DNA from 2 places in the Alteromonas sp. ABE4_545 genome. Region 1 is predicted to be linked to the other one. Evidence: predicted binding sites of a transcription regulator. Region 1 holds the regulator's gene; the other holds the start of a gene.

Region 1 (16,567 bases):
GAGTTCAGAACTATTCATATTGGGCTCCTATTTACCGTTAGCCACATCATTAACGTCTTTGGGTTGCACTACATCGCCGGTATTGTTGCCCCATGCATTGCGCTCGTAAGTCACAACAGCAGCAATTTCTCGTAGTGACAGCATTTTTCCGAACGCTTGCATTGCAGTACCGGTTTTTCCGTTCAGTACAATATCGATATGCCCATATTGATCATGCTTCACCATTTCACTGCCCTTCAACGCCGGAAAGACGCCCGGTAATCCTTGGCCATTTGGCATATGGCAAGCCGCGCAGGTGGTGTCGTAAACGCGTTTCCCCTCTGTCATCAGTTCGTCCATCGACATACTCATGGCTAATAGTCGCTGCTCTTCTTCCTTTGCTTCCCGTTGACGGGTGGCTTCTGCGGTTAACCATGCTTGATAGTCGTCAGGGTGCTTGGCTATTACCACCACGGGCATAAAGCCGTGATCTTTGCCACACAGTTCTGCACATTGCCCGCGATAAATGCCTGGCTGATCAACTTTGGTCCACGCCTCATTGATAAAACCGGGGTTTGCGTCTTTTTTCACGGCAAAGTCAGGCACCCACCAACTGTGGATCACATCTTCAGAAGTAATTAAAAAACGTACTTTTTGGCCGGTAGGAATCACTAATGGGCGGTCGACTTCGAGCAGATAATTCGTGCCCTTGGTAAATTTGTTTTCGATTTGCTCGCGTTGTGTTGCGAGTAAGGAGTAAAATTCAACGTCATCGTCGAGGTATTGGTAATGCCATTTCCACTGCGAGCCTGTCACAAGCACGGTCATATCAGGCTCAGAAGCATCTTCCATCGCGATTAAGGTTTTGGCAGCAGGAATAGCCATACCAATGAGAATCAGAAAAGGAATGACCGTCCAAGCAATTTCCACTTTCACGCTCTCGTGAAAATTAGCGGGCTTAGCTCCTCGAGATTTGCGATGCAAATACATCGACACAAACATCACCCCAAAAACGATAAGGGCTATGGCTACGCAAATACCGAACATCAGCATGTGTAAATCATAAACCTGACCGCTGATCTCAGTAACGCCAGTGCGCAGGTTTACGTCAGACGACGCATTATTCGTGGTATCGGTTGATGCAAGTGCTTGCTGACACAGCATTAAGCTCAATACCACTATTGTCTTAACCAAACTACCCGCTACGCAAAGAGTACTCGTTTTCACTTAGCACCTCCATGATGGACAAGCTACCGGCGAACGTGTCTCCTTTCACCGTTGTGTCTCACCATTAACTTGCGCTCACGACTTCTCACATGTGAACTTTAGTTAAATTATTGTTTATTTTTTGTTAATTGAATTAAAGAATTGCGCAATAATTGGCCGATGTCTAGTTTTTCGGTCAATTTCTTTTCGCAGAAAAGCGATAGGTAAGGGAGGGGCAATACCAAGTATTGAATGACAAAAAAGGAGAAATTCGAGCTTGTTAATCAAACGACTAACAAGCCCTAAAAAATCACAAAAATATCAGCAGTGCGCGAATAAAAAGTAAAGGCTTACTACATCCAATCTGCGTTTCTAATTACGCCTACAGCAATACCTTCTATATGAAATGGCTGACTGGTTAAATCAACTCGAATAGGTGAAAAGTCTTCATTTTCGGCGTGCAATAACACCTCATGACCTTTCTTTTCTAGCCTTTTTACCGTTACATCGTCTTCAACCCGTGCCACAACAACTTGACCATTGTGTACATCAGTTGTGCGGTGCACCGCCAATAAGTCGCCATCCAGAATACCTATATCTTTCATACTTTCGCCGTTTACGCGAAGCAGGAAATCAGCTTGAGGATGAAACAAACTAGGGTCGACCTTGTAATGCGACTCTACATGCTGTTCAGCGAGTATTGGTTCACCCGCCGCAACACGCCCAATAAGCGGTAACCCCATCTCTTCTTCTTCATCATCAAGTGGAATATTCAATTTGATCCCGCGTGATGTGCCGGGCAGCATTTCGATCACCCCTTTACGGGCTAGCGCTTTCAAATGCTCTTCTGCTGCATTTGCAGAACGAAAGCCAAGCTCGCGCGCAATTTCTGCACGGGTGGGCGGCATACCCGTTTGTTGCATTGTCGACTTGATGAGGTCAAGCACTTCCTGTTGTCTTGGAGTTAGTGGACGCATAAACAGCCTGTTTTTCTATACAGTTACCTGTCAGTATATACACTATCGATAAAATGACAACGCTTAAATACCGTGGTTCTGCGTTGTATACCGGCTATTTCGTCTCGTCATTTAATCGATACATAACCTTGTGTCATACACACTGAATGGTTTCATGCTAAAATGCGCGCGTTATTAGTTCTACAGGAATCCAATACATGTCGTGGATGCGCAAAACGTTGCTGTCAGCGTTTCATTTCCCAGTAAAATGGCTGGTTCGCACCAAAAGTATTCCCGCAGATGTGGAGTCAGAATTGGGCATCGATAAAAACAAGCCCATCGTCTACTTGCTGCAATCTGACTCGGTGACTGACCAACTTGCCTTGCGCATGTCAGCAACGCAGTTAGGACTACCGAGCCCAACAGAATCTGTCACCCTAGCCGGAACAGAATATCCGCGTAGTTTATTTCTGCGCAGCACTCGCCCTTTGTTCCGTGCAAAAGGCGCCAAAACAGATTTAGAAGATCAGTTCACCGAATTACTTCACTTGCACAAAACACACAAAGAATTGGCCGTGCAAGTCGTCCCAGTATTTGTTTCCTGGGGACGCGCACCGGGCAAAGGGAAGCCAGGTTTTGGTGACCTAATTGCCGATCAAGCAACCCCAAGTTGGTTGCGCAAACTGTTTATTGTGATTTTTCTCGGTCGCGACAACTTTATCAGTTATAGCAAAGCCGTATCGGCCCGCGCCATGGCCGACAATGTTGACAGTGAAAAACACTCCGCTCATAAACTTATTCGTGTAGCAAGTACTCACTTTCATAGAAAGCGCCAAACACTGACTGGCCCTACGCTGCTTGATCGTCAAGAGCTGCACAATGCGGTACTGGGGGCGGATTCTGTCAAAAAAGCGATCGGCGAAGAGAGCAAGGGTAAAAAGCTATCTCATGATCAAGCCCGTGATCGCGCGGTGGAATACATCAACGAAATTGCAGCCGATTACCGCGAAGGTTTGATTCGCTTTGGCGAACGTTTATTGACGCGAATTTGGAATAAAATCTACAACGGCATAAGTGTTCAGCATGCTAACCGAATTCGCGAACTAGCCAATAACGGTCATGAAATCATTTATGTGCCCTGCCACCGCAGCCACATGGATTACCTGTTGCTCACCTATGTTATTTATCACGAAGGCATGGTAACGCCGCATATTGCAGCCGGTATCAACCTAAACTTTTGGCCAGTGGGCAAAGTATTTCGTCGTGGCGGTGCGTTTTTCTTGCGTCGTAGCTTTGCTGGCAACAAATTGTACACAGCGGTATTCCGCGAGTATTTAGAGCTGTTGTTCAACAAAGGTTACGCCGTTAAGTACTACCCCGAAGGAGGGCGCAGCCGAACAGGTCGATTACTTCCCCCTAAAACCGGCATGTTAGCCATGACATTACAAGCCGTCGCCAAAGGTGTAAACCGCCCTGTGAGTATCGTGCCTGTTTATATCGGTTACGAGAATGTCATGGAAGTCAAAAGCTACCTCAAAGAGCTAAAAGGCAGCTCGAAGAAAAAGGAATCAACCGGACAGGTCTTTTCAGCCATTCGCAAGTTGAAAAACTATGGTCACGGTTTTGTGAACTTTGGAGAGCCTTTATCGATCACTCAATTTCTCGATAAACAAGCCCCTGAATGGCGTGAAACCAATATGGCCAGCGATAAAAAGCCCGCTTGGTTAACCCCTACGGTTAATGAACTCGCCAATAATGTAATGGTTAGGATCAACAGCGCCGCCGCCATCAATGGCATGGCATTAGCATCGCTGTGCTTGTTATCGTCAAAAACTCATACCATGACCGAGCAGGAATTGCGTCAATCAATGGCCGACTATTTGCAAATGTTGCGAACCGCGCCATACAGCAAAGACGCCACCTTGCCAGAAGCCAATGCCGATACCCTGTTACAAGATACGCTAAAGCTGAACCGCTTTGATATTACCGAAGACGAATACGGCAGGCTGATCAGCTTGCAGAAAGGCGGGGCGGTATACATGACCTACTACCGCAACAATATTCTGCACATGTTTGCGTTGCCAGGACTTATTCAATCTATTGTGTTTGCTCATAATGGCGCACATAAAAATACAATTCTTCAACATGTCGCGGCTTTGTATCCTTTGCTACAGAAAGAGTGGTTCTTGCACATGACACAAGACGCAGCTCTGGCTTACACCGAAACCTTGTTAAATACCTTTGCACAACAAGGTATGCTCAAGGCACAGGACGATATGTACTTTATTCCTGAAGCCACCAGCCCGCAGTTCCATTCTGCGTGGCTATTAAGCCGTTGTATTCAAGAAACACTACAACGCTATGCTGTGGTGTTGACGGTATTGAAAAAAGAGCGTGAGATCAGTCGTGCGAGTTTAGAGCGCACCAGCCGGAACATTGCTGAACGGTTATCAACTTTGTACGGCATGAATTCTCCTGAGTTTTACGACAAAAATGTGCTGTCGAGCTTTATTGTCTCGCTAAAAGACAATCACTGGCTCGACTCAACGGCAGATGGCGGCTTGCGTTATTCAGAAGAAGCGTCGGCGTTACACAAAGATGTGATTGCCTTAGTGTGGCCAGAAATAGCCCAGCATCTGGAAAAGGCGATTCTCGAAGACGCATCTCATTAACCCCAGAAACGGCAATTCAACAATAGGGGCGGGTGTTTGCATTCGCCCCTGTTAGCCTTAATAAAACGTATTTTTTCACGCCCAATCCCAAGATAACAACGATCAGTGATACCTTTCTGCTCACCAACAATGTTATACTGTAACACTTACAAATTCATATTGAGGTACATACGTTGAGAGATATATGGGGAATGGTGCTGTCTGTACTTTGCCTTGTGCATTGTTTAGCTGTACCTGCAGTATTGATCGTGATGAACGGCAGCATTTACCTACATCAAGATCATGTTGATTGGACCCACTACATCTTAATTGTGCCTGTGGTACTACTCGGTTTATTTGCCTTCCCACAAAACTATCGGCGCACCGGTTCCAAGCGCGTATTGGTACTTGGTTTGCTGGGGTGTGTATGCTTGGCCGCGGGGTTAATCTTCCATCAGTTCGAAGTATTACTAACAATCCTTGGCTCTATTGGCATGTTTATCGCCCATCGACACGGTTATGTCACAGCCAAAGCACTGAAGCAGCAGCTAAACAAAGCCCAAATCCAAACAAATTAGACCAAATAGTCCAGTTTTTTTCATTAACTGTTTATTTTTATCTCAATTGTTGCCAATCTAACCGTGTTTATCCGTTAAGTTTCTTCAATCTCCGTAAAATAGACCATTAATTTGCCCACAGAGCGAACCATTATGACTCACATTGTAAAACGCACACTTCTTGTTGCTATCACCGCCACTCTTGCTTTTTCCGGCGCAGTATCGGCCAAACCGAATAAAGAACTGCCTCTTACTTCGGCAGTGAAATGGCAACGCATCAGTAAAGAATACAAATTGATCACGACGTCGCTTTATCACAATGCCGCCGACGCACTAACCAACCGCGAAATTAACGCTGAAAATTGGGTCGTGGTAATGGATGTAGACGAAACCTTACTAGACAACAGTGAATTTCAACGCCGCCTGGATACAAGCGGTGGTAAGTACACTTCTGAAGGTTGGGCAAACTGGGTGAAAGAAGAAAACGCAGATGCGGTACCCGGCGCGGTTACGTTCGTTAAAGCGTTTTTAGCCAAAGGCGGCAAATTAGCTGCGATCACAAACCGCCCACAAGCGCTTGATAGCCACACATGGGCAAACCTAAAAGCCGTCGGTTTTCCAGTAACCCAAGACAACACATGTTTAATGGGCAGAAGTAAGGAAGACAAAGCCGCCATTAATCACAACGACATTATTAACGATAAAGATCGTCGCCGCGCCATGATAGAAGCGGGTAAAGCGGAATGTTTTGAAGCGAACACACCCGTGCCAAGTGTATGGCGCAAACCTGCGGTCATTGAGATGCAAGTAGGCGACAACATTGAAGACGTGCGTTTTGTTACCCAAGAAGACGCCGACATTGAGGCATTATTGCCGCGTCAAGGCCACAACATCCTTATATTACCTAACCCTATGTATGGTTCTTGGTAATACTCCCGTCGTATGAGTGACAGACAAGCCACATTGCAACAGTGGCTACAGCAAGACAAGGCGCGCTGCGATATTGTTAACGCAGCGCGACAACTGCAATTACCAGACAGTTATCTTGCTGCTGGTTTTGTGCGAAATATGGCATGGGACAACCTACACGGTGTTGCTTCACCCACGCCGTTGAACGATGTAGATCTGATCTACTTCGACAACACCGATTTGTCTACCGAGACGGAAATCCAGATTGAATCTTCACTTTCCCACCTATTACCCGATGTGAATTGGGAAGTGCGCAATCAGGCACGTATGCACCTGAAATACCAAGATCCTCCCTATTCAAACAGCCTAGATGCAATGAGCTATTGGGTAGAACTAGAGACAGCCGTTGGGTTGCGGCTCCACGATCTCGTTTTTGCGAGCGTTTATGGCCTTGAGCGACTCTTTGCTCTCACGGTCACACCGAATAAACGTCGCCCATTGCACGTCTTTCAGCAGCGAATCAGCAAAAAAAATTGGCTGACATTGTGGCCAAAGCTAGCCGTAATCAACGACTCAGCAGATCTGCCCACAACACGAGATTAAACAGAGGTAATAAAGACAGAACCTTACTGCGTTCAAGGACTTGGTTACGCAAACAAAATCATGTAACTTGCTATTTTAAATTGATGTTTTTGGAAATGTTATGACAAGGATAGGCGTAAAGGCAGTAGTGTTCATACTCATTGCTGGGTTGTGTGGCTGCGCAGCCACACAAAGTGAAAACACGCAAAAGCAAAATTGGAATTCAACCATTGAACGCGTTTCTAACGGCGTGGTGAGCATTCAATTTGATGTGCCGGTGAGTTTTGACGGTAATTGGAACACATCAAGCTATGCCACAGGTTTTATCGTGGACGCAAAACGCGGCATCATCTTAACCAATCGCCACGTGGTTACGCCCGGCCCAGTGACAGCAAAGGCAATTTTGCTCAACAACGAAGAAATCGAATTAACCCCGATTTACATCGACCCTGTCCACGATTTTGGTTTCTATCAGTACAACCCTGAAGACATTCAATATGTTACTCCCCATGAGTTTGAACTCGCTCCCGAGAGCGCCCATGTAGGACAGGACATTCGCATTGTTGGTAACGACGACGGACAAAAGCTGTCAATTCTCGATGGCACCATTTCGCGACTGGATCGCGATGCACCAAACTATGGGGCGGGGCGCTATAACGACTTCAATACCTACTACATACAGGCATCAACGGCTTCAACCGGCGGCAGTTCAGGCTCGCCAGTGATCAACGTAGAAGGGCAAGTGGTAGCCATTAACGCGGGAGCGGCATCTCGCTCAGCCAATGCGTTTTACCTTCCCCTTAATTCCGTTACTCGTGCGCTGCACAACATCCAGCAAGGCAAAGCGATTGCTCGGGGCGGTTTGTTAACCACTTTCATATCAACCCCTTATGCAGAATTGCAACGTCTTGGTTTAACGCCAGAATTAGAGAAAACCTATCGCGCGACTTTTGCCGATTTGAAAGGCTTGCTCACCATCAATACCATTTTGCCTGGCAGCCCAGCAGACACCGCGTTAGAGGTGGGAGATATTTTACTCACCATCAACAACGAGCCGGTTGCCGATTTCGTGAGTTTAGAGCAATGGTTTAACCAACACGTGGGAGAGTCTCTGTCGATAGAAGTGCTGCGCCAAGGTGTTGCGCAAAGCTTCGATATTGAGGTGAGTGATTTAACGGCGTTGATGCCCACGACCCTATTAAAATTTGATGCCAGTGTGTTTCATGACTTGTCATATCAACAAGCAAGACACATGGATAAGCCTTTAGAAGGCGTGTTTGTCGCGCTTGCCTCATCTGCCTTTAAAGCCGCCAATATTCCCAACCATGCAGTGATCACCGAATTTAATGGTGAGCCTATTGCGAATTTAAGTCAGTTCAACGAGATTTTGTCACGTACTCCTGACCGCACGAAAGCGCATATTCGCTATTTCGCTAAAAGCGCCCCCAAAACATCGCAATATGCCTTCGTTGAAATAAATCGCCAGTGGTTTGAACACAGCTTCTGTCACTTTAATGCAGAATTAGGCTATTGGCCTTGCGATGTCATTGCCAACACGCTTCCTCCGGCAAAACAAACCGTGGCAGAAGATCTAACGCCACTCCCGGTCGCTAATCACACGGGCTTGGAGAGTGCATTAGTGAAGGTAACGCATAGCAGCCCATATTCTATTCTTGGTCGCTCAGGCAATGAGAAAACCTACGGTACCGGTGTTATCGTTGATGCCGAAAAAGGCTGGATTGTGATTGACCGTACTATTGTGCCCAGTGTGTTGGGCGAGGTTAAAATTACCTTCAATAACCAGTTAGAAGTTGATGGTAAAGTCGAATATTTGCATCCATTGCACAATCTCGCATTAGTGAGCTACCCCACAGAGCTCCTTGGCCAGCTACCGGTCGCGGAAGCCAAATTGGCAACTCGACCACTTCAACGCGACGACGCCATTCTTCAAATGGGGTTGAATTACGATGGTGAGGTGGAATACCGCGGCACCAATATCGATACCGTGCAGGAGCTATGGCTAAATCGCGCAAACGTGCCTCAATTTGCTGAGAACAATATTAAGGTCGCGCACTTGGTTAACCCTAACGGCACTATCGACGGCATTATCCTCAATGAACAAGGCGAACTCGCGGCTCTTTGGGCTACCTTTACCCAAGGTGGCGATAAGGGTGAGGGCCGCCAATATTTTTCAGCTGGGATAACCGCTGACTATATTCAAGAGCTGATTGATCACGCCACCGCGCAACAAGGTTTCTATTCACTGAATATTAATTTAACCCAAATTGCACCAGTGAACGCTTTGCAGCGGGGCCTACCTAACGAGTGGCTTAACAAGATTATCAATGGCGATACTGTTAACAATAAGCTCTTGATGATTTATGAAATCATGCAAGATTCGCCAAGCTCGGCCCATTTCGAGCGCGGTGATATTCTGTTGGCGATAAATGATCAGCCTGTTACTTCATTTAAAACCTTTGAGGCTTTGTCTCAAGCGCCCTCGCTTCGCGTGACCTACCTTCGCGAGGGTCAGGTACAAAATACTGAATTAGAAACGTCTTTACTCGCAGGGGAAGACATTGATCGGGTGTTGTTCTGGGCTGGTCTAACACTACACAGACCACACCGCGCCGCTCTAATGCAACGCGGAATAGACGGTGACGGCGTGTATATCGCGAGTTATAAATATGGCTCTCCCGCAAACCGCTATAACGTTTACGCCATGCGCCGTATTGTTGCAATTGATGGTCAACCCACAGTGACCCTAGATGACTTTATTGCCCAAGTGAAAGACAAGCAGCACCGAGAATCTGTGAAGCTGAAAACACTGGATATCAATAACGTTGAAGAAGTGATCACCTTGAAACTCGACACCCACTACTGGCCATTTTTCGAGGTGCGCTTAGTAGATGGTGAGTGGCAAAAAGTCATGTACTGAGCCACTTTGAGTTAGCTCATAAGGCTAATCAAAAAGCAAAAAGGCGATGAATTGATTCATCGCCTTTTTTAATCGTGCTACGCCTTCAACAAGTTCAGGCTTTATCAGAGTTTGGGGTCTGATAAAAAGAACTGATAAGCCGGATCACTCGTCACATCATGGTGCTGATAATTGAGGTCAGCAAGATGGGTTTCAAACGCCTCACGACTCTCTGGCGGAATATCAAAGCCAGCCATCACCAGCCCTTCAGCCGCACCGTGGTTACGGTAATGGAATAAGGTGATATCCCAACGCTCTCCCAAGGTATTCAAGAACTTCAACAACGCGCCTGGATGCTCTGGGAATTCAAAGGTAAACACGCTTTCGTTCAATATTTTAGGCGGACGTCCACCCACCATATGACGCACGTGCAGTTTTGCCAACTCGTTGTCAGACAGATCAAAGCACGTGTAGCCTTTGTCTTCTAACTCTTGGGTTAACGCCTCAAACTCTTCACGACCACGCTTGAGTTTAATACCGACAAAGATGTGTGCTTCATTTTCACTGGCAAAACGGTAGTTAAACTCGGTGATATTGCGGCCACCCAGATACTCACAAAACTGCTTGAACGCACCGCGTCGCTCTGGAATTTTAACCGCGAACACCGCTTCTTTTTGTTCGCCTAATTCACAGCGCTCAGACACATAACGCAAGGTGTGAAAATTGGTATTGGAACCACACAAAATCCCACCTAACTTTTGGCCTTTTAAATCGTGTAGTTTGGCATATTTGCGAATTGCCGCTACTGACATAGCGCCAGCAGGTTCGGCAATCACGCGGGTATCGTCAAAAATGTCTTTAATCGCCGCGCAAATCTCGTCGTTCGACACTGTGATAATTTCATCGACCACACGGTCGCACAAGCGAAAGGTTTCTGAGCCCATCAACTTCACCGCAACGCCATCGGCAAATATGCCCACAGACGGTAGCGTTACTGGCTCACCTGCGGCTTTTGCCGCCACAAAACAGGCTGACTCTTCAGACTCTACCGCCACAATCTTAATTTCAGGTTTAAGTTGCTTGAGGTATACGCCAATGCCGGCCGCCAAACCACCGCCACCCACAGCGATAAACAGGGTATCGATGTTCGGGTTTTGTTCGAGTAGTTCTCGGGCTATGGTGCCTTGTCCAGCAATAACATCCGGATTATCGAATGGCGGGATCAAAGTGAAGCCTTCGCTCTCACACAAAGATTTAGCGTGCTGACTCGCTTGGTCAAAGTTAGTACCGTGCAGCACAATATTCACGTGCTGACCGCCAAAGGTACGCACCGCATCAACTTTGATATCCGGCGTGGTTTCAGGCATGACAATTGTTGCCTGAATCCCTTTCATATTGGCAGAGTAAGCCACGCCTTGAGCGTGATTTCCCGCCGATGCAGCCACTACGCCAGCGGCTTTTTGCGGCTCAGACAAGTTGGCGATGCAGTTGTATGCACCGCGCAATTTAAATGATTTTACCGGCTGCTGATCTTCACGTTTGAGGTAAACTTCGTTTCCTAATTCAGCACTTAACCGCGACAGCAACACTAAGTCACTGTTCACTGCCACGTCATAAACCGGCGCTAACAGGATTTTTTTAAGATAGTCGTGGTCACTAACGGTCATATATCTTCCAGCTTAGACGGGTCGCGTACTGCGCCTTTGTCTGCACTGGTTGCCAACATAGCAAAGTTGCGCAATGACACAGACACTTTTCGTTCGCGATTAACAGGTTTCCACGGGCGCTCACGCGCTTCCATAGCCTCACGACGCGCTTGTAGCTCTTCGTCGCTTACCACCATGTTGATGGTTCGGTTAGGAATATCAATTTCAATGGTATCGCCTTCTTCTACCAAACCAATACCGCCGCCACTGGCTGCTTCTGGTGAGCAGTGACCAATTGACAAACCCGACGTACCGCCAGAGAAGCGACCGTCTGTGATCAAAGCACAAGCCTTACCCAACCCTTTCGACTTAAGGTAAGACGTGGGGTATAGCATTTCTTGCATACCTGGGCCGCCACGCGGGCCTTCATAACGAATAAATACCGCATCACCGGCTTCGATTTTTTCACCCAAAATGGCGGCTACTGCGTCATCCTGACTTTCAAAAATACGCGCACGACCGGTGAATTTTAAAATCGATTCATCTACACCAGCTGTTTTTACGATACAGCCGTCTTCGGCTAAATTACCAAATAGAACGGCTAAGCCGCCTTCTTGGCTAAAGGCGTGATCAATATCGCGAATACAGCCGTTTTGACGGTCAATGTCGGCATCTGGCCAACGACAATCCTGGCTGAATGCTTTAGTAGTACGAATCCCCGCAGGGCCTGCGCGATAGAATTTATCTGCTTCGGGTTTGTCACCCTGCGTAATATCAAACTCGCTGATCACATCGCCAATAGGTTTGCCCAATACATGAGAACAATCAGCGTGCAGCAAGTTCGCTTTGTTTAATTCATTGAGAATACCGAGAACACCACCTGCGCGGTGCACGTCTTCCATATGATAAAGAGGTGTAGACGGCGCCACTTTACAAAGGTGGGGCACTTTACGCGACAAACGGTCGATATCAGCCATAGTAAATGGCACTTCACCTTCCATTGCTGCGGCTAACAAATGCAGAATGGTGTTGGTAGAACCCCCCATGGCGATATCCAAACTCATAGCGTTTTCAAAGGCCTTAAAGTTTGCGATATTACGTGGCAATGCGCTTTCGTCATCATTTTTGTAATAACGTTCACACAAATCAACAATCACTTTGCCCGCTTGCTTAAACAGCGCTTCACGATCAGCGTGGGTAGCCAACATCGAGCCGTTACCCGGCAAAGACAAGCCTAGTGCTTCAGTAAGGCAGTTCATTGAGTTAGCGGTAAACATACCAGAACAAGAACCACAGGTAGGGCAAGCTGAACGCTCAATTTCATTGCTGTCGGCATCAGACACTTTGTCATCGGCTGCCGCTACCATGGCGTCAACCAAATCCAATTTTATCAGTTGATCAGAAAGCTTGGTTTTACCCGCTTCCATTGGACCGCCTGAAACAAACACCACCGGCACGTTAAGGCGCATAGACGCCATCAACATTCCCGGCGTGATCTTGTCACAGTTAGAAATACACACAATGGCATCTGCACAATGGGCATTAACCATGTACTCAACCGCGTCGGCGATAATTTCACGCGACGGCAGGCTGTAAAGCATACCACTGTGACCCATCGCGATACCGTCGTCTACCGCAATGGTGTTGAATTCTTTGGCTACACCGCCGGCTTCTTCAACACTTTTCGCCACCAGCTGACCGAGGTCTTTGAGGTGCACATGCCCAGGCACAAATTGCGTAAATGAGTTGGCAATTGCAATAATTGGCTTGCCAAAATCGGTGTCCTTCATTCCGGTTGCACGCCACAATGCGCGCGCGCCGGCCATATTTCGTCCCTGCGTTGTTGTTGCAGATCGTAACTTGGGCATAATGCTTATAACTCTCTTAAATTACTTGTAAACCGGTGTTAACCAGTTCCATTTATCTTCTGTTTTGCCGTTAAACAAACCGAAGAACATTTCTTGTAGCTCAGTGGTGATAGGACCACGGCTGCCATTACCAATTGAAATACCGTCAACACTGCGTACTGGTGTGACTTCTGCGGCTGTACCACACATCAAAATCTCATCAGCAAGGTACATGGCTTCGCGTGGAATGTTTTCTTCGCGAATTTCATAGCCAAGGTCTTTTGCCAAAGTAATTACGGTATCACGGGTAATACCCGGCAAAATTGCTGCCGTTTTTGGTGTAGTGCTGATCACACCGTCGCGAATAACAAAGATGTTTTCGCCCGCGCCTTCACTGATATAACCGTTGCGATCAAGGGCAATACCTTCGCCATAGCCGTGGCGACGAGCTTCCATTGAAATCAACTGAGAAGACAAGTAGTTACCACCGGCTTTTGCACCAGTAGGCATAGTGTTGGCCGCTAAGCGGTTCCACGAAGAAATACCCGCGTCTACCCCGTTTTTCAGTGCTTCTTCACCCAAATATGCACCCCACTCGAAAGCAGAGATGGTCAATTCAGTTTCAGTACCGAAAGGCACGCTTAATCCCATACCAATATCGCCGTAAAATGCGATTGGGCGGATGTAGGCTGACTTCAAGTTGTTTTCACGAATGATGTCGATGGTCGCTTGGTTAATCTGTTCCAAGGTGTAGGGGATCGTCATACGATAGATTTTTGCTGAATCTAACAAACGACGGTTGTGGTCATTCAATCGAAAGACGCACGTACCTTGATCAGGGGTGTTGTATGCACGAACACCTTCAAACACAGACGAACCGTAATGAATCGCATGAGTCATTACGTGTACCGTAGCGTCTTGCCAAGGAATGATTTCACCGTTGAACCAGATTTTTTCAGCGAGTTGCTTAGCCATGATAAATCCTTAAAAAACGAACACTCAGGTTCGAGAAGCACATACTTAAGAGTTTGAATGTGCACAATTAATACCGAGACAGATAATACAACACCACTATAGCGTACCCAAATTACACGAAGCTTATATCGCCAGAAGTGTAATCACTGATTGACGATTTACGTGTAAGGGCGCGTTTTGCTCACAGGGTTGCCTGTCGCCGGGTCGACATGACGAGAAGTTTGACTAGAAAAGATAATAGACCGTTATGACACGGTTGTGATGATGTTCGGATAAGTTTCACCACAAACGCATAAGCACTATTGGCTAGATAATGGTTACACCTTTTAAAAAATATCACTGAACCAGAGGGTGGATCAAGGGGAAATCATCAGTTTACGACTAAGGTCTCTGGCGACAAGGAAATTTAGGTTGATTGATCAACCAAAAACAACTGATGCAGTCGTCGGTCAGAATCGCTACCATGAGCCCCTTAATTTCAAACAGGCCGTAACATGATTGATTGGTTTCATTGGTTAAACCTTGCAGGTGTCGCAGTATGTGCCATATCTGGTACGCTGATGGCTTATCAAAAACGTATGGACGGCTTTGGCGTTATCGTACTTGCAAGCGTAACGGCCATGGGTGGTGGCACATTACGCGACATTATGCTCGATGTACCCGTGTTCTGGTTTGTTGAAGTCGATTACCTTTACATTACCCTCGCTGCTGCAGCGGTCACCATCATTTGGCTGCGCTTGAGCCCCCGTTTCCCTTATCACTACTTGTTAATTGCCGATGCGTTTGGCTTGGCTTTGTTTAACGTGGTGGGCATGCAAAAAGCCCTCATCAATGACGCAGGGCTCGTCATTGCCGTAGCCTTAGGTACCATTACCGCTGTGGTTGGCGGCTTGTTACGAGACGTAATTTGCCGAGAAGTGCCACTAGTACTCAATGGTGAACTGTATGCCTTTACCTGTATTTTGGGTGGTGTGGTGTACGGCATCGTGCAATATGCAGGTTTGGACGCTCAATGGTGTGCCATTGCTGCGGTTATTACCACAGTACTGGTGCGTTTAGGCGCCATGCGTTGGCATTGGCAATTACAAGTATTCCCTCACGAGCAATAAATCTGGCACATGGTTCAGTCGAATCCATGTGTTACCCGTTTTAGCATAGCCTTTCGGAATTAAATCAAGAGGACACACCGTGGGCTATGCGGTTGTGATGACGCGGGCAGGGCAAGGTATTGATGCACCGCAAATCAGTGTAGAAGTGCATCTGGCTAATGGTATGCCCGGTTTTCATTTAGTGGGGTTGGCGGAAACCGCGGTTAAAGAAGCTCGCGAGCGAGTGCGCGGCGCATTGCTCAATAGTGGCTTTACCTTTCCTGCTAAACGGATCACGGTGAATCTCGCGCCCGCAGACATCCCCAAAAATGGCGGCCGTTACGACATGGCTATCGCCGTGGGTATTCTCGCGGCAGAAGGCTTTATTCCCTCAGAGGCCATTGCCAACATCGAATGTATTGGCGAGCTAAGTTTACGTGGCGAATTGCGCGGTGTGACCGGCTTGTTACCGGCGGCTCAAGCCTGTGAAAAGGCAGAAAACACCCTCTATATCGCTGAGCCAAATACCAATGAAGCCCAACTGGTTAACGGGCTAAACTTTGTTGCAGCCGATTCAATTCTCACGCTCTTTTTGCATTTAACTGCGCAAGCATCTTTACCGGTTCAAACCGGAAGTGCCCCTTCTCACCTTGATGAAAATAACAACATAGGGTGGGATGACATCGTCGGCCAAGAGCAAGCAAAGCGTGCGCTACTCATCGCCGCGAGCGGGAAGCATCATCTACTTTTCGTAGGGCCGCCGGGCACTGGAAAAAGCATGCTGGCCCATCGCTTAACTCAATTACTGCCACCGATGAGTGAAGAGGAAGCCCTTGAAGCCGCAGCAATTCGCTCTATCAAAGGTGAAGCCTTAAATACGGAACGATGGCGGCAACGCCCCTTTCGCAGTCCTCATCATACGTCTTCCGCCATTGCGCTAACCGGTGGAGGCACTGTTCCCAAACCTGGTGAAATATCTCTCGCCCATCACGGCGTATTGTTTTTAGATGAATTACCAGAATTTGGCCGCCAAACCTTGGACGTACTCAGAGAGCCGTTAGAAACCGGTGACGTGTGTATTTCACGAGCGGCGGGGCAAGCCAAGTTTCCAGCACAATTTCAGCTGGTGTGTGCGCTTAACCCCAGCCCCACCGGTGATGTGCATGATGGCCGTACGCCAGTGGATCAAATATTGCGTTATTTGCAACGCCTTTCCGGCCCATTACTCGACCGTATCGATATACAAGTAGATGT
Region 2 (16,567 bases), on a different contig from region 1:
ATTGAGAGAAGTCTATGGAGGAAAAAGTGAAATGGAGTTCTCGATTAAAATACGCCAGCTCTAATACGTTTGACTCATCAATTGAATAGTTATAGTCGATTTGGTTGTATCGCTCATTTGAATTAAATGAATGAGTGAAAACCAAACTCGTAATTTTTACCTCTGACTTTCTGTTTTTTCGCAAAGATAAATAACTCAATGCTTTTTTTGTGTCTAAAATATAATTTTGCTTATCTCCAATAATTGAGATAACACCTTCCGATAATACCTCAATTCCATCGAAACCAAAATCAGTGTCATTTACCCCTATTTCTGGGCCAATATTTAAAGATGAGCCGTCAGATAAGTAAACTTTTAAACCTTTATTGCTTCCAACCCAATGAGCTCCATCTTGATACACACTCCCTCGAATAAAACGGAGGCGTGCTTCATTATTCAAACTAAACGACCTTCCATCACTAGGGTCGAATCCAATTAGTCCATGTCCAGATGTGCATAGCCAAATGATATCTGCACTATCCGTATACATACAACTAATGAGACTTTGACCTAACTGCTCTAACTCATGTTTCACCCAAACACCGTTATTTTGTCGATGATAAATATGGTTTTTATCATCACTGAATAATAACTCTCCGGCGTTATTCACTACCATTTTGTAAGGCTTACTCGGCACGGGAAAGGTTCTGATCAAATCGCCATGTAAACCAAATTCAATAACTCGCTCCTCGTCTCCTTTTAAGTAGGATATGAAGTTTTTACCATTGCTGGTATAAGATTGAACTCCAGAAAGTTCATCACAATAAGATCTCAAAGGATGCGCAGCGCTTTCTAAAACCTGTCCATCATCGGTTAACGTTAACGTAGAACAGGAATCGAGATTGAGAAATGAATTGGCCCCTATAAACACCAGAGCCTTACTTTTTGAATGCCTTGCAGATACTTTCTTCAATTCACCCGAATTTTTGTTCAAGTGAAAGATATTTAATTCAGAAGTAGCCAGCGTATATTCACCAGTAGATAAAAAGGTATAATCAATGTCAGGGCGATTATTGGCTTCTCCCTCAAATAGGTAATTCAAAAATTGATGCTTAGTTGGAATATAACTTAGACCTAGCTGTGTAGTAGCAAAAAGAATATCTCCAGAAACTATTTTCTGTAATGCTGTGACCGTTCTTATCCTTTGTTCATCTAACAAAGGATAGAAAAAATCAAACGTCTTAAATCGATTACTAATGAGGTCAAGTTCTAGCAATCCTCCTGATGCAACAATTAAGGACTTTTCATTAATAAACTCTATATCGTCAATAGGATATGCGTGTGTTAGAGGTTTTTTAATGAAATTCAGGTTTTTCAACGACAAATCAGATATATAAATTCCACTAACACCTCCTACAAAAATTTTAGAATTGTGAAGTGAGATATGAGAAACATCGTCTAACAATGGGAATGTTGTTGCTATATCATGAGCTTTAGTCACTAAACTCGAAGGGAGAATTTCAAATAATGTTCTAGAATCAGAAAACCAAAATGAGCCATCCTTACTTTTCGCTACTTCAAACACTGACTCTAACTCGTATTGCTTAAGTACTGAGGAAGCAGAATGTAACGTGTTCGCTTCCAAATCAATCAACAAAAAATCATTAATCGTAGTTAGCGCAATATAATTCTCAGATATCTTTCCTTTCCAGGCTCTTAAAAGTAACGAAGAAGACACATCAACTTTGTGAAAAGACTGTTTTGATATGTCAAATAGATAAGCACCACTTCCATATTCAGTAATAAGTAGTGTGTTATCGCCATCAAAATCTAAACTTGTAATGTATCCTTTGCCTAAAGGGCTATTGGTATCATCAAAAATTACTACCTGATCGCCAGTTATCTTAAAAAGTCCATTTTCCGCACCGATAAAGACAGAATCATTAACATCAATAATTGCTCTAATTATGCCTGACGGTGAATTCGAGAACTTACTACTAGACTCCAACGGCCGCTCTGTAGCGACACTAATGTGACTAAATAGGAAAAAAAATAAAACAAATGGGACAATATGAAAAAATGTCCCAAATCTGACAGTCCTTGTCTCAAATCTCATCACCAAAACCAATATTTACGTTTAATTTGTTCGTCGACATAAGAGTCAACAAAACAACTTAATTTTCTGTTAGGACATTAATATGAATAACAAACAAAAGCGTGTAGCAACTATTATTGAATTGAAAAAAAGCGAACTTCAATACGTCTTTGGTGGAAATATGTCTAAATATTTAAATACTAATCTAAGCGCTACTATAGACAGTATAGGTAAAAATAAACCAGATTGGACACCAATCCCAATAAAAATCTAATCAATTAAAAGCCACTGCATTCCTGCGTTCTCGGCGGCTTGACGGTCGTAAATATAGTCGCCGACATAGAGCAAGGTGTCGGGAGGGGAATGCCAGATTTTAGACACCATCAGCAAGGCGGTAGGATCAGGCTTTGCCGGCGCCTCTTCTCGGGTAATAACCAGTGAAATAGGAATAGCGTTCTGGGTAATTTTTTGCCTAGCAGCACGTTGGCAATTACGTGTCACTATGGCCATTGGCAAACCTGCCGCTCTCACTTGCTCAACCATGACTTTCCCATGAATTAGCCACGTTGATTCTGCTGCATCTCGCATTTCATGAGCCTGAATGAGCGCCTCGGCTTGTCGCATTTCATCTGTAGGTAAGTCGGCAACAAAGGCGAGAATATCTTGTTCTTGGGGACAACCTATTTCTTGCTTCATCGCAGAAAAGTTAAGATTTGATGTAACCAAGGTGCCATCTAAATCAAATATTACGCCTTGTACACCAGCTAAATTAAGCATTGGGCATATTCCTATTAGCTTTTCGAATAAGTACGCACGAAAACACAAACAGATTAGTATAATTAAAATACTGTTTATTTATACAGTAAAGTGCGATATGGTAATGGTGTCTTTCAACGCAAATGGAGTATAACCATGGCTATTACTACACAATATGTTGTAACACACAAAGGGGTTGAAAAGCTGGTGACAACAGATAAAAAAGAAGCTGACCAGTACGATAAAATGCTCGACGTGGCCGACAATTTGGCCGTTTATATTCAAGCCAAAGGGATAAAAATTGGTGACGATGCTGCTGAAGAATTATCGATCCTTCTCGCCAAAAATAAAGATGTGGTTGCCAAGCTTTTAAAGGGCGCAGCAGCAACTGACGTACTAGAAGACGACAGTGCTGAAGTTGTAAAGCTAACCGCAAACGGTTGATAGATGAGTAAATAAAGCGCTTTATATTAGCAAAAGCTGTTGTGTGTAGGTGGGTGCTTACCCCACCACCCCTTTTGTATTAAAACGTTTGATTACTGAGTGTACAGACTTAATTGTTTCGCGAAGTTCAAGACTCGCAGCCAAAGATGATTCCGACGATTGCTGGGTTTCAGCCGCACCTTCTGCGATATCGACAATTTGTTGATTGATATGTTCTGCGACTGAGCTTTGTTCTTCAACCGCAGCTGACATCTCGGTGGTCATTTCTGAAATACCACTTACTGCCGAATTGATCTGGCCAAGGGCCCCTCGGGTTTCTTCTACAATTTCAGCCCCTCGTTGTGCTGAAGCAAGCCCGGTTTCAGATACCGCAACTGCGCGTTTTGAACGTTGGGCCAACTCTTCAATAATCGAGTGTATTTTGTCTGTCGACTCGCGGGTTTTTGAAGCCAGTGAACGCACTTCATCTGCAACCACCGCAAAACCTCTCCCCTGCTCTCCGGCACGCGCCGCCTCTATAGCTGCGTTCAATGCTAATAAATTAGTTTGCTCTGCGATTGTAGATATTAAACTAGCGGCTTCGCCAATATCGTTTGTTGACTGCGCTAATTCCGACACGGTATCGGAAATAGATTCGACGACTTGTTTCAATTCTACAATTGCTGTTAACGCTTCTTGTGCTTTATTGTTTCCCATTTCCACGTTATGAGACGCTGAGCGAGCTTGATCAGCATTGGCCTCAACTCGTGCCGCCACTTCTTGAATAGCTTGCGACATTTGGGTAACAGCAGACGCAATTAGCTGGGTTGCTTGATTCTGTTGCACTACCGCAGAGCTGGTAATTTCAGCTTGTTGATGGGTTGTATTTGCTATGCGATCTAACAAACCGGCTGAGTCCATAATGCGCGTTAACGCCGTGCGACTGCGTGCAATTTCACACCCAACCATTAATTTAACTCTGGCTCGGCTACCAAAATCGGTGAAATACGTTTGCGACACAACAGCATTGCTGTAGGTTTCTGGGCTTAAGTTGATAATCGACTTCCAATCTTTCTGTTCTTTTGTCCAATACCATACGCCCATTGCGGCGGTCATCACGCCGCTGATCGCAAACGACTGCCACCCAGATACCCAACCCGACAGCAATGTTAACGGCACGCCAACGCACAATACAGGAATGCTGTCTTTAGCTACATATTGAATCAACTCAGGGACGGAAGCCGCAGATTTACCCGCTTGAAGTCTGGCATACCGCCTTCCAGCACGTTCCATTTCATCAGGTAATGCAGGCACTCGCACTGATTCATAGCCAACAATTTGATTATTCTCGAATACAGGAGTAACAAAGGCCGATACCCAATAGTGGTCACCGTTTTTGCGACGGTTTTTCACCAAGCCCATCCAAATATTGCCAGATTTTAGTGTACTCCACATTTCTTTGAAGACACCTGATGGCATATCAGGATGGCGAACCAGATTGTGGTTGTGACCAATTAATTCCTCTCTTTCATAGCCACTTACTTCAACAAATTCGTCGTTGCAGTGAGTAATGACCCCTCTTAGGTCAGTAGAGGAAATTAATCGATACTTGTCTGGAAATCGATAGAGTTTCTGGGTTACGGATTGATTTCTTCGCATGTTGTCGTTGTTCTCCACACATCTCGCTAAAGATCTGCCAAAAAACCGTTATTGTTGTAGGGTTATCGCTTAGAGACAGTCTCAAATTATTGAGTTATAAGATATTTATTCCACTTTTGGGCGCGGAATATTAACATCAATTATTTACAAATGTAGACTTTAGATTAAAGTTTCGCGAGTGCGATAAAGAAATTTTTTATTGATAGATATGAATATGTTCGTTGAATACTTAAACAACCGTAAACAACGCACCGGCGGCGTTGTCATTTTCAACCTACAGTATTAGCGCTAATCTATCATCAAATACAACGTTATGATTCATAGCTGTCATATGGTCTTGTATTGATTAATATCGCTTATAACCTAAGGAGAACTCGTCGAACCACGCAAAATCAATCTTGGCTCCAGAATGTGCTGTAACGACATTTTATGGTCGCCATAGGCCCTATTTAAGATCCAATGCGCTGCCATTGTGCCAATTTCTTTTACCGGGTAATCAATGGTAGTCAAACCCGGCGTAAGGTAGCTGGCAAAATCAATATTATCAAACCCGATTACAGATACATCGTGGGGTACGCGTTTCCCCAATTCTCTGAGTGCATTAATAGCGCCAGACGCCATCTCATCGTTAGCACAAGCAACAGCAGTAAAGGGGATTCCACGTTGGTGCAAATCAAAAATACCCTGCTCACCCGATTTCGCCTGAAAATCGCCTTCGTACATCCACGCAGAGTCATACGATATGCCCGCTTCTTCTAACGCTTGTCTATGACCATTTAAACGCTTGATACCATCGGCTTTAAACAAGGCACCAGAAATATAAGCAATATTTTTGTGACCAATATCAGTAAGGTGTTTGGTCGCGAGATAGCCACCTTGTAAGTTATTTAAACTAATGCAGTTGTCTCGAATAGACTCAATATAGCGGTTCACTATCACTAGCGGCACGTCTTGTTCCACCAGCGAAATCAAGTACTCATCGCTCACTGCTTCAACATGAAGAATAAGCGCATCACAACGCCGACTGAGTAGTGCTTCTATTTCTTGCTTTTCTTTTTTCTCGTCAGAATGCCCAGTGGCAACAAACATATGCTTGTTGGCTTGACGCAGAACATGCTCCGACCCACCCATCATGGCACCGAAAAAAGAACCGTGTAGTTCTGGTACAACATACCCTATGGTATTGGTTTTGTTCGACGCCAATGAAGCAGCAAGTACATTATGGCGATACCCTAATTCTTGCATGGCTTTGAGCACTAACTCACGTGTTTTCTCCTTCACAGTATCTGTATTGTTAATCACACGAGATACTGTTGCTGAGGACACTCCTGCTCGCTCGCTAACTTGCTTAATCGTTACCATATTTTTTCTACTTGCTGTTACTACTGTGTCGCTAAGCGCTTGTCGCCCAGCTCTTGCTGAATACGCGCTATATTTTGATTGTCTAATTTATACCAGCGCATGATTAAAGCAACCATTAATGAGGCCATCGCTGGTAATAGACAAAATGACAGCACAATCCCATCTACCACTACTTGTTTGTGTATGTCTGCTTCATACCCATAGAAAGCCAGTAACCATCCAGCCATTGCTCCACCTAATGCAAGCCCAACTTTGATGAAAAAGACAATCGTAGAGTAAGTCACGCCTGTCAATCTCACTCCCGACTTCCACTCGCCGTAATCAACCGTATCTGCCATTTTGGACCACAATAAAGGCGTTGCCATTTGCAGCGTGAGCCCCCAACTAAAATGCAATACCAGCGAGACAAACCAAGCGTCGGTAGGTATGAAATAATTAATAAAGCAAATCACCGCACTGGTAATTTGCAATCCAATATAAGCTTTAATTTTACACACGCGTTTAACGAGAGGTTGAGCAAGGGCGCAGCCAATAATACTTCCCACCAAGCCTACTGTGACAAATAACGTGACATCATCAGGACGCTGCATCACATATTTAACGTAATAAATCGCCAAAGTGTTACGCAACACCATACCCGTTAGTAAAACCAAGCCCACCAGACACAACACACGCCATTGGTCGTTACGCCACAGCGCTGCCATTTGCTCGCTGGCTTTTACCTTGAGCGCTGATACAGGCCTAATACGCTCTCGCGTGCCGGCAAAGCACAACCCAAACAACACCATGCCCAAAATACTCATGACAATCATGGTGTATTGATAGCCAAGTGCCTTGTCGCCACGCCCCAGATAATCAACAAGGGGCAACGTGAGAGAGGTCACCAATAGGCCGCCTAACATGGCAAACACGAAACGGTAAGATTGGATTGAAACACGGTCTTCTGGATCAGATGACATCACCCCGCCCAGAGCAGAATAGGGAATATTAATGGCCGTATACATCAACATCAAAAAAGTGTAGGTCACAAAGGCATAGATAAACTTACCGTCGCCCTCAAATGGTGGAGACGTAAATGCCATTACACTTGATATTGCAAACGGAATAGCCAACCAGAGTAAATAAGGCCTATAAGACCCCCACCGTGAACGTGTTCTGTCAGCCATCGCCCCCATTAGTGGGTCGGTAACTGCATCAATAATACGCACTACCAAAAACATAGTACCCACAGATGCAGGACTCAACCCCACAATATCGGTGTAGTAAAAGGTAAGAAATAACATGACCGTTTGGAACACCAAATTACTGGCCGTGTCGCCGAATCCATATGCTATTTTTTCTTTTATCCCAATCATGCGCTTAGCCTACTTCTCGCCGCGATTAAGCAATAGTCGGCTCAGTGCTTTCGCACTTGCTTTTGGGGTTCGTTTTTGGGTTTCATAATCAACGTAAACAATCCCGAATCGCTTCTCATAACCCAATGCCCATTCGAAATTGTCGAGTAAACTCCAAACAAAATACCCTGTGATATTCACACCTTGCTCCATTGCGTTTGCCACCGCATTCATATGATTTTCAAGGTAACGCACACGCTGCTCGTCGTAAACCTCGCCGTCGATCATCACATCATCGCTCGCCAGACCATTTTCGGTAATGAGTAAAGGCGGAAGTGTATAATCCCGATGCAATTGCATTAATAAATCGGTCAGACCTTGAGGGTAAACTTCCCATCCCATCGCCGTGGTTTCTAACCCTAATTCAGGCGACAAATGCGTAGGGTCAACAGTACCGTTGGCTTGAATCCGCTCTCTGGTGTAATAGTTCACTCCCAAGAAATCGATAGATTGTGCAATCAGTGCCATATCTCCCGCCTCAACTATCGGTCTATGCTCTTGGGGTATTGCGTCGATCACGTCTGGGTATTTACCGGTCAGAATAGGCCGAATATACCAATCGTTAAAATGCGCATGTACCCACTCCGTGGCCGCCCTATCATCTTGGCTTTCCGACGCTGGATAAAAGGGAGTAAAATTGAGCACAATCCCCGCCTCGATATGAGGTGCGTTTTTTCGCAGTACTTGCATCCCCAAACCGTGTGCAAGTAAAAGGTGATGCACCGCCTTTTTACCGAACGCTTTACCTATTAGCCCTGGCGCATGAATACCCGCTTCATAACCGAGATAACCACTACAAAATGGCTCATTCAACGTGGCATAAGAATAAACCCTATCACCGAAAGCCCGGCTGACTACGTCGACGTAATCAGCGAAGGCCTGAGCCGTTTTGCGATTAAGCCAACCACCTTCATCTTCCAAATACTGGGGCAAATCCCAGTGATAAAGCGTAACGTACGCCTTAATATTCTTAGCGTTAAGCGCATCGAGTAAGGCAATGTAAAAACCGAGGCCTTGCTGATTAACCGTGCCGTTTTTGTTGATAACTCGTGGCCAACTCACTGAAAAACGATACGCATCAACATGTAAAGCTTCGACTATTGCCAAGTCTTCCTGCCACCGATTCACATGGTCACATGCTACAAGGCCATGACTTGCATCTTTGATTTTCCCAGGTTGCTCACAAAAAGTGTCCCAAATCGATACTTCGCGACAATCTGCCGCTCCCTCTATTTGAAATGACGAGGTGGCAACGCCTAAGGTAAATGCAGGCGATAAAAAGGGAGACTGCGGAGGTAATTTTATGTCCATCGGTTTTATCAGGTCCTCGTTAAACACTTAACAGCACTTCAATACGAATTGGAAGCGTTTACATTACAATATTTAAAAACAGGCAAAAAAGAGAGCGTTGGGAAATAAGTGTAAGCGCTTTCATTTATTTTTACAAATGCTTTACATAATTGGCGACAATTTCAAGGTAGAAAATACTGCTTGTATTTGAAGTTATGTAAGGTAGGTTTTCGCTGACCGGCTTTGCCACACAACTTTGCCGATTATATTGTTTGCCTGTACCCAACCAATTTGTGCAGGCGTGACAGATTCATTGAAATTATCCCCGCCCAAAAAGAAACCAAACTCAGGTTCTGCCGCCACCACGCGTTTGATAACCACACCATATTGTGGTGTACGAGCCACCACAATATCGTGAAGTTTATACGTTATTTTCGGCCATTTCAGTGCCAACACAAACGTGTCCGGAGACAGTGTTGGCAACATACTTCGGCCGTTAACACGCAGTATTCGAAACATTACAAATCTGGGTAAAGTACTGTTTCTGAAGGTGGATAAGGGCAGGTCGCAGTCTTAGTTTTAACGCCTTTGGTCTCCCAAAAATAGCCTGCGAACTGATTAACGAGTTCAAGTAGTGCAACCGCTTTATCACGGTCAACATGTTGTTTACACGCTGAGCCAGCAAGCATAATGCGGTGTACTAAATCATGCACATCAGGAAACGCCTCAATTTGAGGAGCTTTAAAGTAATCTCCCCAAATCACACGTACTTCACTTTTTACTTTTTCGGCATGAATCTCTTTTTCTCGTACTAAACGGCTCAACTGGGCTTGCTGAGAAATAGAGAGTTTTTCCACTCCCTCCAGCTCTAACAATAAATCGTTAAACCGAATCACACTTAATGCCGCAATTTGCGCCGTTGATGGGTCATAAATTTTGCACGGAATATCGCAGTGGGCGCTTGCAGATTCAAATTTAACGACACTATTTAGACTTGTAAGCAATTGATGCAACATGATTAGTTTCCTTTTACTTGACGACGAGTAACTACTTTATAAATCGCGAACGCACATGCAGCACCAGCGGCAAATAAAGACGCATAAAATAACGCGTGTAAGAATGCGCTGCTCCAATGCTCGTGATCATGCCCTGGATGAGCAAAAGCAAGAGGAGTAAAAAGTGAAACTAATAATGAAAATATAACGGTTTGTAAGCGTGTTAAACGCATAGTGAGCTCCTTTTATTGTTAATGGATTGGGCGAGTGTGATAAGTTTTTTGTTGGCAGCTGGGTGTTAATGAGCCGGAGTACATTGCCGTACCGTAATGCTGTTGCTCAAACAGATAGCGCTTTTTATCAGCCGTATGTAGGCCCCATAATATGTGCTCGTGAGAAGGGCTTGAGTTAGCTAAATCTGCCATGCAAGCGCACGCATCTTCCAACGCCTCCTGCGCCAAATTATGCGCCTTCTCACGAATGTAAAAGTCGGCGAGGTTGTGATAACTCACCAGTAGCGCAGCAATGGCTCGACGAGATACGCGATTTAACGCAAGTAACTCTTCAGATAAGCGGATGGACTGTTGATAGAAACACAACGTCTGTACGTGTTGATGGCGCTCAAAACTCAGGTTGCCAGTTTGAATAGCCTGTTCCCACTGTTGATAAAGTCGTCGGAATTGTTCTAACTCGAGCATAAACCTTTCCTCCTCGCACTTTTGCCATCATGCATAAACGAACATGAAAGGCGTATCATTTGCCGCCTGTACAATACGTTGTGCCTGTTGTAACACAGCCGATTGCAGTTCAAATTCCGCTAGCGCTCTGTAGGCTTCACTCAACGTCGAAGCCAGTGAATTAATTTTTTCGATCAGCGAGGCGTTTTGCCCTTCTTCCACTTCTAACAAAATGGTCGCGATATCAAAGGCACAGCCTAAATACGCAATGCATTCACGGAACTGGCCTTCTGCATACAACATAGTGCCCTGTAGCTCGTCTCTCGCGAGAAAATAAATGGCTTGATCTGGGTTGCTGTAAACCCAATCGGTATGTTTGGTACAAAGATATGAAAGATGCATAACTCCCTCCTAATGATTAAAAGGTAGCTTGCCTGAGAAATGATTGCAAATGATAATTGTTTTTATTTGTGATTGTTATTGTTGGCGATCAAAAAAAGGAGCCATAAGGCTCCTTTAGTGAACGTGCAGACAACATTATTTAACGCTTAACGTGCCTTTCATAATGCCGATATGGCCAGGGAACGAACAAAAGAAAGTGTAAGACTCGCTCGCAGACAGTTTGCTCACATCAACAGTAACAGATGTTGATTCTCCACCACCAATCACGTTAGTAGCAGCAATAACACGATCATCACCTGGCTTGATGTAATTATTGTCCAAACCGACCATCATAGCGTCATTCGCAATCGGCTGTGCATCAGCACTTTTAGACAGTACCCAGTTGTGACCCATAATGGCCTTATCAAGGGTGCCAGTGTGTTCCAGGTTCACCGTGTAGGTTTTGCAAGAAGCGGGAATCACCATCTCTTTAGTATCGAATTGCATTGCGTCATTGCTCTTTACCGTCGTCACACACTCGTCAGCTTGTGAGGCAGCAGAAAAAGCCAAAACCAATAGCGCGAAAAAGTTTCTTAATTTCATTGGTATTCCTTAACTAGTTAACTGATTTCTCGGGTGAAGTTAGCACTTAATTTACAAAACAGAAAGCGAGATTTACTGAAATAAGTGCGATTTCGGTCTTGAGTACACAAAACTTGCGACTAAAGATCTATCTCAAATACTTAATGATAATGATTCTCATTACAATAAAATTGAGATATAGTCGCACAAGATTTATTCGATACGCCCCATTTTTGTCGACGGGTTTGTACGTATTTAGCTTGGTATAGGGCATAAAAATATGACGATGACACGCCAAAATATTACCGCTCTGACGCATATAGTGCGTTATGGAAAAGCGCCTAATTCTCCACAAATACTCAATAGTTTTCTGAAAGAATCTGAGTTGCTCGCGGAAATAGGTGAAACCACAGAAAAGCTCAACCAACATCTGCGTACTGCTCAAGTCCTGCTCGACACCATCTGTGATTCGCTCGTACCTAAACACTGGCGCCTACAGTGTTTAGACAATATTTATCGCCCTTTGCATCACGCGCAACGAGTAGCAAAGAACGAGCAAGAGCAAACCAAAATAAATCGATTCCAGTACGAAATGAACGCAACCGTTCCTTACTTTTTCTGACCTAATCAGGAGACATAATCCAATGAGTAACACACGAATTGAACGCGATAGTATGGGTGAACTGGCCGTCCCCGCCGATGCTCTTTATGGCGCCCAAACTCAACGCGCGGTGAATAATTTTCCTGTGAGCGGGCAGCGCATGCCCGAAGACTTTGTGCGTACTCTGATCTTAGTCAAAAAAGCGGCCGCAATCACAAATGTATCGCTTAAAGGCTTACCCGAGCACATTGGCGAAGCCATTACTAAAGCGTGTGACACCTTATTAGGTCACGAGGATATCTTGTCTCATTTCCCGGTTGATATTTATCAAACTGGCTCAGGCACAAGTTCAAACATGAACGCCAATGAAGTGATTGCTAATGTCGCCAGCGAATTGGCTGAGGTGCCAGTGCATCCCAATGATCATGTTAATTACGGGCAAAGCAGTAACGATGTGATCCCAACCAGTATTCATGTGAGTGCGGCTATTGCGCTTCACACCAAGGTAATACCCGCTTTGCAACACTTGCAATTAGTGATTGAAGAAAAAGCAGCCACACTGGTTGATTACTGTAAAACGGGCCGCACGCACTTGATGGATGCCATGCCAGTACGTATGGATCAAAGCCTCACAGGTTGGGCAGCGCAAATTCAGCAACAAATTATTGCCTTATCGGCCCAACAAAAAGCCATTCAAACACTGGCATTAGGCGGTACAGCGGTGGGAACAGGGGTTAACGCAGACCCGGCCTTCGCAAAAGCCTTTAACACAACCCTGAGCCAACTCACCGATATTGAATTTACTGCATCAGACAACTTCTTTGCCCTGATAGGCTCACAAGACACCGCGGTAAGTGTTTCGGGCGCACTAAAATCAACGGCCGTCACACTGATGAAAATTGCCAATGATCTACGTTGGATGAATTCAGGCCCATTGGCGGGTTTAGGCGAAATCGCGCTACCTGCATTACAACCTGGCTCATCTATCATGCCCGGAAAGGTGAACCCTGTGATCCCGGAAGCGGTCGCGATGGCCTCAGCACAAATTATGGGCAACGACACCGCTATTACTGTTGGCGGGCAAGCGGGTAATTTTGAACTGAACGTAATGCTACCCATGATTGCACACAATCTATTAAACAGCTTAACACTCACCGCCAATAGCGCTCGCTTGTTAGCCGACAAGGCCATTAAAGGCTTCACGGTGAATCAGGAAAACCTTGAGAAGGCCCTGCATCGCAACCCTATTCTTGTTACTGCACTGAACCCGATTATTGGTTACAGCAAAGCGGCCGACATTGCCAAACAAGCATACAAAGACAACAAACCCATTATCGATGTTGCAGAAGCCATGACCGACATTCCAAGAGCGGAGCTCACCGAGCTTCTCGACCCGAAAAAATTAACGGGTGAATAACGAGTAACAAGGTTGAGTCTGAAGCAGCAGGCTCAACCCCAAAATAAAAGACCTAACGACAGAAACCTAGCATACAAAACAATGTACGTAAGGAGGCAACATGAAAACCATTTTTAGAACATCTCACCCTTCAAGTGAAGTGAGTTTTCTTTTGTGGGTTAGCTTAAGAATTGTACTTATATGTCTACTTATTCTTGGTTACAGCTTCTTGTGTAAAGCGCTCCTTCTGGTTTGACCAGATTACCAATTATTTTCTCCTTATTTATATCACCGACGTCGGTGTGATATTTGATACGTAACCCTGTAGTCAATCACTTATTTATATTGATACTTAATCGATTAACCTGACGTGGATCAATTATAAAAATGTAAACCACATTGATTCTCATTTACTAACCAATTATCATGCCGGCGCGATTCCTTTCATCACTCAGTAGCGGGAACACCTATGCAAATAAATAAAAATCTTATCATGATTGCGATGGCTTCGAGCCTAGCGGCATGTGGAAGCGGCAGCGACAATGAAGCACCTGAATTCACACAAAGCAGCTTCAGCTTTAGTGTAGATGAAGATCAGGCAGTCACGGGTTCGGTCTCTGCAACCGATCCAAATAGTGGCGATTCATTGAGTTATACCTTAGCGTCTGCAGCAGCCAATGGTGTACTAGAAATCAACGCAGATGGCTCTTTTGTTTACACGCCCAACACCGACTTTGCCGGTGAAGATTCTGCAACGGTTTCCGTGAGTGATGGCAATTTAAGCGCCACAGCAACAGTAACCTTTACTGTTAACAATATTAATGATGCGCCGGTAATCGAAACCAGTACTGTGACTGTAGGCAGCCAAGGTACTACTACAGGAGCAATCGTTGCCACAGATGCAGACGGCGACGACCTCACTTTCGCCATTGTTACCGCCCCCGAACACGGCGACATTACCCTGAATTCTGCCACAGGCGAGTTTGAGTACACGCCTTACACCCTTGAGCAGGTTGACGGAAGCTTTGTGATCAGTGTCACTGACGGCATTATTTCTGAGCCTGTAGAAGCAGAAATAAGCTTAGCGGCATCATTTGTGACTAATGCTGACAAACTAAACTATTACTACACATCAGAACAGTCTCACCTTAAACAAGCTGAAGCCCTAATGGATGCTATCGGCGACGATGAATACCTTAACGAAGTGAAGGCTTCATTAGCAGTAGGTTACACCACCGCAGGGTTTGATTCGGTCGCGAGTGACTATATCGACTCAGTGACCACCCTTGATGGTCAAGCAGACGCATACTTAAGTGTGGGCGAAAGATTAGACAGCTTTGGGCTGTATGAAAGCGGCGACGAACAACGTGCAGCATCAATTGCCGTGTTTAACCAATACCTTGCTGAAAAAGGCTTAAGCAACTTATCAAGTAACGATGCCCAGTATTTTATTAGTGTAATTAATGACTATGGTGATTCAGGAAACAGTGAAGCGGCCAACGCCCTCATCACCACATTGCGTATTTATGCTGACGCCATTAATAGCGACGAATACACCACCACTTATGGCCGTATTCTATCCGCCAGCCGAATCAATATTACCGACTTACAAGACGCATACTTTGAATCCGGCAGTGAGGAAGACCTACAACGCGCGATTGAAGCAACCGATCTGTTAACAGAGTTCGCCGCCAACATCGGTTACCGCGTGATTACACGTGGTGATTATGAAGGCCAACATAGTTACCAAATGCGAGTGTTATACTATTCATGGGCAGCTGAGCACTACTTTAATCTGAACCAACCAGAAAAAGCCAAGCAATACCTAGCCGAAGCATTGGCGCTTTATGGAGTAACGGGTTACGACACCAATTATATTGTAGAAGCATCAGACTCAGCTGAAGCAACGTACTCAGCTTACACTTCAACGATTGAAATACTCGCGGGGCTATTTGCCTATTACTACCCTGATGCAGAAACGAATCTTGCGCTGGACATGTTAGTAGAGGGCACAGCAAACTATGAAGACGCACTCATCTTTATTTATATGACAGACGCATTGGTCGCGATAGAAAACGGTGCAGATTTCAGCGCTGTCATCGACAGTGCACGTACTTACTTTACCGAAAACGTCGATTTAAGAGAATATTACGAGTTCTTGGTACAACAAGGCGCTGGTACTAGTTCAGGTAGCTCAATCGGCCTTGCCAAGTTACTGGTTAACCGAGGCTATTACGACGAAGCATTAACAGTTCTCAATGAAGCACTGACCGTCCTTCAGGATGAAACCTACATTTACGACTCTAGTGCATTATGGACTTTCGGATCATACGGCTGCTCGGGCCTCAACAGACTTTATGTGAAAGCCGGTGGTGAGAGTAAAACAATTGTTGATGCGTGTTATGCCATCGCCGAGAAATATTATCAACCGTCACAAAACATCAATACCGATGAAGCTATCCAAGAAGCTTACTCTGATCTACTTGCCCTCTATGCAACGATAGGCGCGACCGATGAGATGGGTTCGGTTGCTGATGACATTGTTGCCATAGCCGCAGAGTTTGAAGAAAGCACCACATCATTGGAATTCCAAGCTCATGCATCTGCAACATTAGCCTCTTATGGCTTATCCACTCAGGCAGTTGAAATGGCAGATCTTGTATTTGACGGGCTTACTGCGCTTCGCGAAACAGAAACCGGGCAAACTGCCGATTCTGTTGATGCCCAACTAGAAATTATACAACTACTATCAAGCGGAACTACCGCTATTACTAGTTACTATGACCTCTACAATACCAAAACCGCATTGCGTATGCACTCAACGACTACGGAAGATTTTGCCACGCTATTTCCTGCGTTTTTAGCGAAGGTACAAACTGCGGTTACCGCGACTACCGCAGTTGCGAGCAAGCTCACTGACAACGAACAACAAGACTTAATGGAAGAGCTGATTCAGGCCAACGCCTATGCCCAGCTA

The links. Region 1 encodes LexA, which represses DNA repair genes until DNA is damaged. Its sites were predicted from a motif close to TACTGTATNNNNATACAGTA; they were not measured.
Region 2: ACXAH6_RS03355 (YebG family protein) is a predicted target of LexA. The motif match lies at 2,920-2,939, and genes of this name have one in related genera.

Annotation. Positions count from the first base shown of each region.
Region 1 is NZ_JBSWYY010000003.1:5,321-21,887, reverse strand. Features, by position in the region: gene ctaD (cytochrome c oxidase subunit I) at 1-18, opposite strand, end outside; gene coxB (cytochrome c oxidase subunit II) at 28-1,143, opposite strand; gene lexA (transcriptional repressor LexA) at 1,539-2,162, opposite strand; gene plsB (glycerol-3-phosphate 1-O-acyltransferase PlsB) at 2,360-4,813, shown strand; gene ACXAH6_RS03945 (MerC domain-containing protein) at 4,987-5,370, shown strand; gene ACXAH6_RS03940 (HAD family acid phosphatase) at 5,503-6,279, shown strand; gene ACXAH6_RS03935 (nucleotidyltransferase family protein) at 6,292-6,861, shown strand; gene ACXAH6_RS03930 (trypsin-like peptidase domain-containing protein) at 6,962-9,778, shown strand; gene ilvA (threonine ammonia-lyase, biosynthetic) at 9,883-11,424, opposite strand; gene ilvD (dihydroxy-acid dehydratase) at 11,421-13,271, opposite strand; gene ACXAH6_RS03915 (branched-chain amino acid transaminase) at 13,293-14,225, opposite strand; gene ACXAH6_RS03910 (trimeric intracellular cation channel family protein) at 14,720-15,334, shown strand; gene ACXAH6_RS03905 (YifB family Mg chelatase-like AAA ATPase) at 15,414-16,567, shown strand, end outside.
Region 2 is NZ_JBSWYY010000002.1:198,798-215,364, forward strand. Features, by position in the region: gene ACXAH6_RS03340 (ATP-binding protein) at 1-1,987, opposite strand, end outside; gene ACXAH6_RS03345 (hypothetical protein) at 2,178-2,348, shown strand; gene ACXAH6_RS03350 (HAD family hydrolase) at 2,345-2,851, opposite strand; gene ACXAH6_RS03355 (YebG family protein) at 2,987-3,274, shown strand; gene ACXAH6_RS03360 (methyl-accepting chemotaxis protein) at 3,332-4,912, opposite strand; gene ACXAH6_RS03365 (LacI family DNA-binding transcriptional regulator) at 5,276-6,274, opposite strand; gene ACXAH6_RS03370 (glycoside-pentoside-hexuronide (GPH):cation symporter) at 6,295-7,629, opposite strand; gene ACXAH6_RS03375 (GH1 family beta-glucosidase) at 7,639-8,979, opposite strand; gene ACXAH6_RS03380 (S26 family signal peptidase) at 9,172-9,477, opposite strand; gene sodN (superoxide dismutase, Ni) at 9,477-9,974, opposite strand; gene ACXAH6_RS03390 (hypothetical protein) at 9,977-10,186, opposite strand; gene ACXAH6_RS03395 (hypothetical protein) at 10,205-10,651, opposite strand; gene ACXAH6_RS03400 (hypothetical protein) at 10,679-11,032, opposite strand; gene azu (azurin) at 11,168-11,614, opposite strand; gene ACXAH6_RS03410 (hypothetical protein) at 11,874-12,215, shown strand; gene ACXAH6_RS03415 (class II fumarate hydratase) at 12,238-13,611, shown strand; gene ACXAH6_RS03420 (cadherin-like domain-containing protein) at 14,060-16,567, shown strand, end outside.